DNA from 3 places in the Ruminococcus sp. AF20-12LB genome. Region 2 is predicted to be linked to each of the others. Evidence: predicted binding sites of a transcription regulator. Region 2 holds the regulator's gene; each other region holds the start of a gene.
The links. Region 2 encodes HrcA, which represses chaperone genes, less so after heat shock. Its sites were predicted from a motif close to TGTTAGCACTCNNNNNNNNNGAGTGCTAACA; they were not measured.

Region 1: a site for HrcA is predicted at 1,331-1,361, ahead of groES (co-chaperone GroES). Genes of this name have one in related genera too.
Region 3: a site for HrcA is predicted at 2,702-2,732, ahead of htpG (molecular chaperone HtpG). Genes of this name have one in related genera too.

Annotation. Positions count from the first base shown of each region.
Region 1 is NZ_QUGH01000004.1:71,892-75,850, reverse strand. Features, by position in the region: gene groL (chaperonin GroEL) at 1-962, opposite strand, end outside; gene groES (co-chaperone GroES) at 1,010-1,294, opposite strand; gene codY (GTP-sensing pleiotropic transcriptional regulator CodY) at 1,592-2,377, opposite strand; gene topA (type I DNA topoisomerase) at 2,524-3,959, opposite strand, start outside.
Region 2 is NZ_QUGH01000003.1:98,466-102,424, forward strand. Features, by position in the region: gene dnaK (molecular chaperone DnaK) at 1-397, opposite strand, end outside; gene grpE (nucleotide exchange factor GrpE) at 451-999, opposite strand; gene hrcA (heat-inducible transcriptional repressor HrcA) at 1,105-2,148, opposite strand; gene DWX61_RS04835 (ABC transporter substrate-binding protein) at 2,324-3,577, opposite strand; gene DWX61_RS04840 (glycoside hydrolase family 172 protein) at 3,593-3,959, opposite strand, start outside.
Region 3 is NZ_QUGH01000016.1:52,288-56,246, reverse strand. Features, by position in the region: gene DWX61_RS16385 (sporulation initiation factor Spo0A C-terminal domain-containing protein) at 1-250, opposite strand, end outside; gene htpG (molecular chaperone HtpG) at 531-2,585, opposite strand; gene DWX61_RS19400 (LPXTG cell wall anchor domain-containing protein) at 2,826-3,959, opposite strand, start outside.

The DNA.
Region 1 (3,959 bases), on a different contig from region 2:
ACGGATTTTGCACGTCCAAGCTGCTCCATTTTAGCTTCTTTCAGATCAAGGCCGAGTTCGTCAGAGATCACCTGTCCACCTGTCAGGATCGCGATATCCTGAAGCATCTCTTTTCTTCTGTCACCATAGCCAGGTGCTTTAACAGCTACTACCTGGAAGGTTCCTCTCAGTTTGTTAACGATCAGAGTTGTGAGAGCCTCACCCTCAACATCCTCTGCAATGATGAGAAGCTTTGCACCAGCCTGAACAACCTGCTCAAGAAGCGGAAGGATCTCCTGGATGTTGCTGATCTTCTTATCTGTGATCAGAATATACGGATCATCAAGAGTTGCCTCCATCTTCTCCATATCTGTAGACATGTATGCGGAAATATATCCACGGTCAAACTGCATACCTTCTACAAGGTCAAGCTCTGTATGCATGGTCTTGGACTCCTCAACAGTGATAACACCATCCTTGGAAACCTTCTTCATAGCGTCTGCAACCAGCTGTCCAACCTGCTCATCACTTGCAGAGATTGCAGCTACATTAGCAATCTGAGCTTTTCCGTTGATCGCCTGGCTCATGTTCTTGATCGCTTCTACTGCAACATCTGTTGCTTTTTTCATTCCTTTTCTGAGGATGATCGGGTTAGCTCCTGCTGCCAGGTTCTTCATTCCTTCATGTACCATTGCCTGTGCAAGTACGGTTGCTGTTGTAGTACCATCACCAGCTACATCGTTTGTCTTGGATGCAACTTCTTTGATGATCTGGGCACCCATATTCTCGAATCCGTCCTCAAGCTCAATCTCTTTTGCAATGGAAACACCATCGTTTGTGATAAGCGGAGCACCGAAAGATTTGTCAAGTACTACATTTCTTCCTTTCGGTCCAAGTGTCACTCTTACTGTATCTGCAAGTTTATTTACACCAGCTTCAAGTGCTGCTCTTGCTTCTGCGCCGTATTTAATCTCTTTTGCCATGATAAAATGACCTCCTATTTATATTGATATACGATAAGATGTTTATATTATTTAATGATTGCCAGGATATCTTCCTGCTTTACAATAATATAATCAGTTCCATCCATCTTTACTTCTGTTCCTGCATATTTGGAATAGATAACAGTATTTCCGACTTCTACTTCCATTTTTACTTCTTTCCCGTTTACAACTCCGCCAGGTCCAACTGCAATAACCTCTGCCTGCTGTGGTTTCTCCTGTGCCTGTCCTGGAAGCACGATCCCGGATGCTGTTGTCTCTTCTGCTTCAACCTGTTTTAATACTACTCTGTCGCCTAAAGGTACTAACTTCATGATCTATGTTCCTCCTTTATAAGTTCCATCTTCATCTGCTAGCACTCACTTTCTACGAGTGCTAATCACTATGGCTATATTAGTGAATTTCACATATTTTCGCAACCCTTTTAAGATATAGTTTTTCTATATTATTCTAATTTTATCTCTTTAATACTCTTTTTTTCTCTTGTTTTCTTAATTTCATTATTTATTTTGATTTTATGAAACAGACAAAAAAGAGACTCCCACGATAACGGGAAGTCTCTTTTGTCACGTTCTTTATCTTATATCAAGCATCTGACAGTGCTGATCACATTATGCCTTCTTGCTTCTCTGTGCTTTTATCTCCTCAAGCTCATCAAAGATCACTTCATTAAGAACTTTAATGTAAGTTCCCTTCATACCGGATGAACGGGATTCGATCACACCTGCACTCTCGAATTTACGCAATGCATTTACGATCACAGATCTGGTGATACCTACACGGTCAGCGATCTTGCTGGCAACCAGGATACCCTCATCCCCATCCAGCTCATCAAAGATATGGATGATTGCCTCAAGCTCTGAGAAGGACAGTGTACTGAATGCCGATTTAACGATCTGCTGTTTTCTGTCTTCTTCCGCGTTCTCATCATGAACCGCACGCATCATTTCCAGGCCTACAACTGTTGTACCATACTCGCTGACGATAATATCTTCAATATCATAGGGATGATCATTGCGGTACATGAATAACGTTCCCAGTCTCTCACCTGCAATATCGATCGGATTCACGATTCCCTGATAATTTCCGGGTACATGCTCAAAGCCAAGTGTCTGGAGATTGACATTCTCCTTTGTGGAAAGAACACCAAGAAATCTCTCATTTAATAACGGGTCGATATGTCCGCCGATCTTGTCATCGATCAGCTCTGTGATCTCATCCACACCCGGGCAGATACTGACTCCCAGAACCTTACCTTTCTTACTGAGTACCAGGATATTGGAACTTAAGGTTTCCATGAGCACCTGACAAATGTCGTTAAACACTACCTTGCTTGAGCTGCTGTTATGCAGAAGCTTATTGATTTTTCTAGTTTTATCTAGCAACTGAACGCTCATTTTTCCTCCTTTCACTTTCGTACCTTGAAAGAAATCGTTTTTCTAGTCTAATATTACACGTTATTCTGGAAATTTACAAGACATTTTTATATTTTTTTTATTTTTAACGGGATTTTCTGAAAATTAATAGAAAAGCATTTTTTCGATCAATCTTCATCTTTTGGTTTTTGTTCCACATATCCGCAGGTTTCCTGGCTACAAACCAGTTTATTTCCCTTTTCGAGCATATAATTACCACATTTCGGACATTTCTTTGCAGAAGGTTTCTGCCAGGACATAAAATCACATTCCGGATTATTCTCACATCCGTAATATTTTCTGCCTTTTTTCGTTTTTTTCATGACAATTTCGCCGCCGCACTTCGGACATGCAACACCGATCTTCTCATAATATGGTTTTGTATTACGGCAGTCCGGAAATCCGGGACATGCAAGAAATCTTCCATGAGGACCGTACTTGATCACCATGTTGCGGCCACAGTTGTCGCAGATCACATCCGTAACCTCATCCTGTATATCAACTTTCTCAAGCTCTTTTTCAGCCTCATCCACATCATGCTTCAGATCCGGATAGAAGTTACGTACAACCGTTTTCCACTGTACAGTACCTGCTTCCACGCAGTCCAAAAGCCCCTCCATAGTTGCTGTAAAGTTTACATCCACAATACTTGGAAAAGCCTGTTTCATAATATTATTAACAACCTCTCCAAGCTCTGTGACGTAAAGATTTTTCTGTTCCTTGGATACATAGCGTCTGCTGATGATCGTTGTAATGGTCGGCGCATACGTACTTGGACGTCCGATTCCAAGCTCTTCCATGGTCTTTACAAGTGACGCCTCTGTGTAATGTGCCGGCGGCTGTGTAAAATGCTGCTCCGGCTTCAGCTCTTTCAGCTTCAGCTCCATACCCCTCTCCAGACTTTGACTTAAAACATTGCCCTTTTTGTCATCGCCCTCTTCTGTGTATACAGACATAAAACCATCAAAGGCAACCTTGGATGCCGCAACCGTAAACACATACTCACCTGCTCCGATCTTGACAGACGTGGTCTCATAACGTGCCGGTGCCATTCTGCTTGCCGCAAAACGTCTCCAGATCAGCTGATATAAACGGAACTGATCCCTGGTCAGGGATTCCTTCACCAGAACTGGTGTCCTCGCAATATCTGTAGGACGGATTGCCTCATGAGCATCCTGTATCTTCTGTCCGTTTTTGATTGCCTTCTCTGTCTGAGAAACATAATCTAAACCATACTGCTCAGAAATATAAGTTCTTGCTGCTGCATCTGCTTCCTCTGAAATTCGAGTAGAATCTGTACGCAGATAGGAGATCAGACCTACCGTACCACTGCCTTTTACATCCACACCTTCATATAACTGCTGTGCCAGGCGCATAGTCTTCTGCGTAGAAAAATTCAATGTCTTGGCAGCTTCCTGCTGCAGAGTACTTGTGGTAAACGGAAGGGGAGCGTTCTTGATCCTCTCACCTTTTTTTACTTCTGTGATCTCATATTTACAGTCTTCCAGACTTTTCAGAATCTCATCCATTTCCTGACGGTTTCTGATCGGAAGTTTTTTATCCG
Region 2 (3,959 bases):
CATCTTTGGTAGCCTGACGCTGAGCATCGTTGAAGTAAGCCGGAACTGTGATAACTGCCTCTGTTACTTTCTCACCAAGATATGCCTCTGCATCCTTTTTCAGTTTCTGAAGGATCATTGCGGAGATCTCCTGTGGAGAATATTTCTTGTCATCAATGGTTACACGGTAATCGGTACCCATCTCTCTTTTGATAGAGGAGATTGTTCTGTCTGCATTTGTAACTGCCTGACGTTTTGCAGGCTCACCTACCAGACGCTCTCCTGTTTTTGTAAATGCTACAACGGATGGTGTTGTTCTTGCGCCTTCTGTATTTGCGATAACTGTCGGCTGTCCACCTTCCATTACGGCTACACAGCTGTTTGTTGTACCTAAGTCAATACCAATAATCTTTCCCATGATTTTTTCCTCCTGTTTTAGTCTGTATCTGTTAAAATAAAGTTTGTTGTCAGTTAGTTCGCAACCTTTACCATACTGTGGCGTACTACGAAATCCTTGTAGGTGTAACCCTTCTGGAATTCTTCCACCACGATGTTCTCTCCAACCTCTTCATCTTCCACATGCATCACTGCATTATGGAAATCCGGGTTGAATTCCTTTCCCACTGCTTCGATTGGCTTCACACCAAGCTCATCCAGTGTTGTGGTAAGCTGCTTGTAGATCATTTTCATTCCATCTGCAAAAGCATCGCCTTCCTGTGCCTGTGCAAGACCTCTTTCGAAGTTATCTACAACCGGCAGGATCTTTTCAACGATCTCTTTCGCTCCGATGATGTACATGCTGGATTTTTCTTTTTCCGTTCTTTTACGGAAATTATCAAATTCAGCCATGGTACGCTTCAGGCGATCGGTAAGTTCCTCCACCTTCTGCTCAGATTTATCTTTTTTCTTCTTTCCGAAGAAGGAAGTTTTTGATTTTTCTTCTTTTTTATCCTCTGAGGCAGCTTCTTCGCCTGGAGTATTGTTTTCTTCCTCCGGCAGATCTTCTCCCTCCGGTGTCAGGCTTTTTTCTTCCTGATCTCCGTCAGTTACGGGGATTTCCTTCTCCGCTTCCTGCTCTTCGGATGTTTTCTTTGTTTCCTCCGACACTTTTTTTCTACCGCCTTTCTAAGTTTTCTTCTTTTTCAAAACGTCATCCAGATGATTCTTAAGCTCTTTCAGACTGTCCACTACATTCTCATAATCCATTCGTTTGGGACCGATGATCCCGATGGTTCCGTACATTCCGTCTCCCAGTTCATATCTGGCAGTTACAATGCTGCAGTCCTTCATGGTCTGGATCGGCATCTCATCACCGATATAAACCTGGATTCCTGTATTCTCTCCATCTGACATCTGTTCTTTTACAAGATCGGCAAGTTCATGCTTCTCCTCAAATGCGGAGATCAGCTCCGTTGCCTTTTCTTTATCGGCAAGCTCCGGATACTTGAAGATGTTGGTTGCACCTGAAGTATAGATCTCCATATCTTCCTCTTCCACATGAATGGTGGCTGCCACTGCATCCAGAACTGTTGCCACCACACCACTGTGGCTGCCTGCCTGTTCCTTCAGTCTGGCGATCATCCCAAGGTTGATATCCTGGATCGGGATCCCATTGAGATTGGTGTTAAGAAGAAGATTCAGTTTCAGGATCGTCTGGTCGTCCATTTCCTCGTCCAGATTGATGATCTGGTTCCGGACTGTGTTGTTGTCACTGACAACCACTGCCACAAGCTGAAGCTCGCTCATTCTCGACAGCTGGATGAACTTGATCTTGTTGCCGCTGTACTGCGGAACGGAAACCATGGTAGCATAGTTGGTATTGGAAGCAAGAACCTTCGCAACCTTCTTAAGCACCTTATCCATCTTATCTGTCTTCTCAATGATCAGATCTCGCAACTCTGCAACCTCTGCTTCCTTCTCCTTCATCAGCTCATTGACGTAAAGTCTGTAGCCCTTATCTGAAGGAATCCTTCCTGCTGAGGTATGAGGCTGGACGATATAGCCCATATCTGTCAGGTCTGACATTTCATTTCGGATCGTTGCGGAACTTACATTGAGATCCGCATACTTGGAAATGGTCCTGGAGCCAACCGGTTCTCCGGTCTCCATATAGGTCTTGATGATTGCTTTTAAGATTTTTTGCTTGCGCTCATTCAACACCTCTTCCATGAAGCCATCTCCTTTCCTTTTTATTCTTCCTGACGGATGTTGATTCTTTTTTTATATCTGTTAGCACTCATTTTAGTGGAGTGCTAACATCTACAGTCTTTAAGATATCACCATGTAAAATATTTGTCAATATGTTTTGAAAAAAAGTTCTTATTTTTTCAAAACAAAAAAAGCATCAGTACGATGCTTTTTTGTAATACTGGTCTATGCAGTTCTGTGCCCCGGCAAAAAATTCCGCTTCTGTTTTCTGTCCCAGCACATATTTCTGAAATTCCGTACCCATAGCCGAAACAGCTTCTATGGAATCGGCACACAGTGGTCTTGCCTTCAGCTTATAATCTTTCAGATATTGCCGGATCATTTCAATGCCATCCAAATCAAAATTCTTATCCTCGATCACATCCAGTCTTGCCGGACACATTTTTGTCAGCTGTCCGTAATTTTTGCTGGCCTCATATCCGGACACATACTGAAGGAACTTCAGAGCTGCTTCTTTATGATCAGAATTTTTATTCAGTACATACTGCCAGGTTGCGATATTGGTCACCTTCTCGTCAAATTCCGGAAATGGTGCCATATGGATCTTATCTTTTCCATACACGCCTGCATTCTGAAAAGTACTCAACACACCGGTATACATAAACATACATCCATACTGGCCGTTTATAAATTTTTCATTCAGCTGGTCATGCTGGTCAATCAGATTCTCCTCTGATATCATCCCTGTATCCAGCATTCGCTTCATATATTCTGCCGCTTCTCTTGTTTTCGGATCCGTCCAGTCTGTATAATCTCCTCCGAAAAAATCGACATACTCGCTGATACTATTATATATGTAAGAAATCTCCCATGCATCCCCATATGCATATTTTCCCGTATTCTGAAGCTTTTTTTGAAGGATCTCAAGATCACTGAGACAGGAGAGTCTGTCCAGACCAGCCTGATCCAGCAATTCCTGGTTCACCCAGAATGCCATGATATCCATCCTGAACGGTACCGAAAAAATATGTCCGTCTGACATGCATATTTCTTTCAGGTATTCCTGCAGAAAATTCGCCGCTGTCTCCTCTGTCATAACCGTATCTTCCAACGGAAGAAGAAATCCCTTATGTTTAAATTCGGATATCATCTCATCATTTACTGTGATCAGATCAACAGAATCATCTCCTGATGTCAGAAGAGTTGCTATTTTGGCCTGGCGATTGTCCGCATTGGCCGGACATTTTTCAATATGGATCTTTATTCCAAGATCTTTTTCCGCCTGGCTGATAAAAGAATCAAAGCCTTCTGTGCCTGCATCCACATGAAGGATCGTCAGTTCCTGTCTGTTCTCCGGCACAATATCAGATGCAGCCTCCTTCTTCTGGACTCCACATCCTGTCACTGCCAGAGCCAGGGCAAATACCCCGCAAAATACCTGTTTTTTCAATCTCTACCACCCTTTTTATCTGGGCCATCTATCCTCTTTTGACATCAACGGCTGGAACGGTGCATGAGGAAGTGTCTGATACCAGTACGCTACACTTGCCACATCATCCTGTCGTTCAAACAGGCCACGGTATCCGACGCCTATCTGCTGAATCGTAACGTGAAGATCCTCTTCAAAGCAGATCGGATCCTGTAAATGCCATCTGTAAAAGCCTCGCATTGGCGGGCAGTCATCATTATGATAAAAATTGTGGATCAGTTCGTCATGGGCAGAATAATACGGATATCCCAGATATGGTGTGTTATAATTCTGTTCCACGGTTTTTCCATCCACCTGTTTGGCAAAGCTCCAGGAACCTCCAAAGTAATCTTCCGTTCCTGTT
Region 3 (3,959 bases), on a different contig from region 2:
ATCCTGCAATCTCATCCAGCAGTTTTTTATTTCCTTCCCAACACACATTTACCATCGTTCTGATATCATGCTCAATATTGGTAGGTGTTGATCTGTACTTCCGTGCCAGGCATGGATAAATGTCCTTTGTGATCCGCAATGGTTTATACTGATCCCCCATAGAAATCTTTATCGCTTCCGCAACGAAAAAATATCCTTTGTATTTCGAATTTGCGCCAAGTCTTCTGATCAATTCATACACCTTTTTCATACATTTGTTCCTCCATTTCATTCTTTTCTCTTTTCAAAAGCACTCCCTTATATATAATACGACACTTATCTATATTTTTCGCTTTCTTCTGAAAATTTATTTTATACATATTAGATACTAATTTGAATTTTTAGTCATATTTTACAGGTTATTTTTATTTAATATCTATTATTTTATTAAAATTTCCTCGAATTGTGTTAAAGATACACATGTTGTTATAAAAAAAACAAAGACTTCGCCCCATTACGGGCGAAGCCTTTCGATCGTTTTGTATGTCGTTTTATTTTGTAAGAACCATAAGGATATCGTTGCTTCTCTTTACAAATTTTGTCATTTCCTCCGGAGAAAGCTGTTTATGACTCATCATTGCAAGATCATAAAGCTGTTCACAGATCACCGGAACATACTCTGATCCCTGATTTTCTGCTATAAATCTTACAAGAGGATGATTTGCGTTCAGTACAAGTACTTCCTGACCACCGAACATATTCGGATCCATTCCGTACATATTGTACATTTTCATCATATCCTGCATACGGCGGCTCTCCTCAGGAAGAGTGATCATCGCTGCAGTTCCCTCATTTTTCAGCTTCTCTACTTTTACTTCAAGTTTATCCTTGCCAAGATTCTTACGGAACACCTCAGTAAGTGTCTTGACTGTTGTTTCATCCGCTTCTCCGTCTTCACGAAGCTCTTCTGTCAGATCTGCATCAATTCTCTTGAACTGGATCGTCTGATCCTGCTGTTCAAGATGGGAAATAAACTGTGAATCGATCACATGCTTCAGCAGTACAGCATCTTTACCCGCTTCACGGAACATATTAATGTACTGGCTCTGCTGTACCTCATCGGTCACATAATAGATCACCGTTTTTTCCGGTTCCTCATTCTGGGATCCTTCAGAAGCTTTCTCCTCTGTCTTCTCCTCTTCAGCTGCTTTTGTTTCTTCTTTTTTATTTTCCTCAATGCAGTCTTTCAGGGTAAGATATTTGCCATCCAGATTCTTAAAGAGGATATAATCGTTCATCTTCTCACCAAATTTCGCATCCTTGATGCATCCAAATTTGATAAACGGGCTGATATCATCCCAGTACTTCTCATAAGACTCTCTGTCTGTCTTGCACATTCCGGTGAGCTTATCTGCTACTTTCTTGGTGATATATTCAGAAATCTTTTTCACAAAACCATCATTCTGCAGTGCAGAACGGGAAACATTCAGTGGAAGATCCGGGCAGTCGATCACACCTTTCAGAAGAAGAAGGAATTCCGGGATCACCTCTTTGATGTTATCTGCAATAAATACCTGATTATTATAAAGCTTGATGGTTCCCTCAATGGAATCATACTCTGTCCTGATCTTCGGGAAATACAGGATACCCTTCAGATTGAACGGATAGTCCATATTCAGATGGATCCAGAACAGCGGCTCCTTGTAATCCATAAATACCTTACGGTAAAATTCTTTATACTCTTCATCCGTGCACTCATTTGGGTGTTTCATCCAGAGCGGCTGTGTATCGCTTAAGGATACCGGCCGTTTATTGATCTTTACTTTATCTTTGGCAGGAGAAACTTCCACAACTTCTTTCTCACCTTTATCATTCTCCTTTTCCTCTGTCTTGGCATCCTCATGGATATGCTCAACTACCACATCATCTTCACGGAGATCAGTCTCATCGATGGTTTCATACTCCTGTTCAGCATTTGCTTTGGAAAGATAGATATTTACCGGCATGAAAGAACAGTATTTCTCAATAACCTCTCTCATACGATATTCATTGGCAAACTCCAGGCTTTCCTCATTGAGGAAAAGAGTGATCTCTGTTCCCGGTTCTGTTTTGTTTCCGTCTGCCATCTCATACTCCGTACCACCGTCACAGGTCCAATGTACCGGTGTGGAACCCTCCTTGTAAGAGAGAGTATCGATATGAACTTCATCTGCCACCATAAATGCAGAATAAAATCCAAGTCCGAAATGACCGATCATCTGATCATCCGTTGTTTTATCCTTATATTTCTCAAGAAACTCTGTGGCACCGGAAAAAGCGATCTGTGTGATATATTCCTCTACTTCATCTGCTGTCATACCAATACCGTTATCGATAAACTTCAAAGTTTTCTGATCCGGATCAACGATAACATTTACAGCCGGTTTGTAACCTTCCGGGAATGTATAATCTCCCATAACTTCCAGCTTTCTCAGTTTGGTGATTGCATCGCATCCGTTGGAGATCATCTCTCTTACAAAAATATCATGGTCGGAATATAACCATTTCTTGATAATCGGAAAAATATTTTCACTGTTGATTGATAAACTGCCATGTTTTGCTGACATATATGTCACTCTCCTTTTGTTTTTATTTTTATTTCTGATGTTCCGACAGAGCCGGAAACCTGTTGTTTTTTTCAATAAATATATACTAATACGACTTTTTACAAAAGTCAAGAAAAATTTAGCACTCATCATTGCAGAGTGCTAGCAGCAACATACAAAACGGATCTCTATGTGCAAAAAAATCCCTCCGTACATTTTTTTTACGGAGGGTGCTGTAAAACTATCTTCTACATTCTGTTCTTATTTTTTCTTTCTACGATATACAAGGATTCCTCCAATACATACCACAGCCACGATCAAAATGATCACAAATGTCATGATCGGTGTACTGTCTCCCGTCTGCACTGCAGATTTCTGATTTGTCTGTGTCACTGCCGGACTCGGAGTCGCAGTAAGAACTGCTGCCTGTGATACCGTAAAAGTAACCGCACTTTCTGACTGTGTACCGGTATCCTTCCAGCTGGAGCCGTCATATTTCTGCTGTCCAAAGGTAACTTTCAGAGTATATTTTCCCGGCTTGCTGACACGGAATGTTGCAGTATAAGGCTCTCCATCCCAGGTACGGGTCTCTGTGATCTTCCAGCTCTTCGGCTGATATCTGGTATCTCCCTTACGCGGGTTTGTATTATCCATCCCTGCACCAGCTGCTGTAAAGGTGATCTTTGTATTGGTATCATACTTGCCATTGGAATCAATTCCTGTGATCTTATTATCCGATGCAGCGGCTTCCTTGCCCTGATATCCGTTTACTGTAATACTTACTGCGATCACTGTACTGATCTTGTTGGGATTCTTAACCCCCTCCGGAAGAATGACAGTACCTTTTACATTAAATATCTGACGTTCTGCAGAAGACGGATCATAGGAAGATCCCTTAACATCCCATTTAACAGATGCCTTCTGCTCTCCCTTTGTTGTAGTGATCTTTACTGTTCCCGGAAGCTTCAGGGCTTTCTGGGTTTTCTGGGTTCCATTAGGAAGATCTTTGATATCGGATGGTTTTTTGATGCCTGTAAGGTTATTCGCTTTCTCACCGTTATCTGCTTTTTTCTTTGTAACGCTGAAATGGACATTTACATAAGCATCCACATTTGCATCATTGGCGATCACAATGTCTTCCAGATATTCCCCCTGTGAAAGTCCGCTGACCGGCTGTACGCTAAAGGTTGCATTATCTCCTGCTTCCAGCTCTGTGGCAGAAAGTGTACCAATTGTATATGCATTTGATGATGGCTGTTTCAGAACGATCTTTGTATTTCCGGTGTTGGTAACTGTAACTGTCTGCTCATCAGGAAGTTCCTTATAGCCTTCTTCTTTGGTTCCAAACTCCAGACTGTCTGTTACCGAAAGACCTGGCTCTGGCTCTGGATCCGG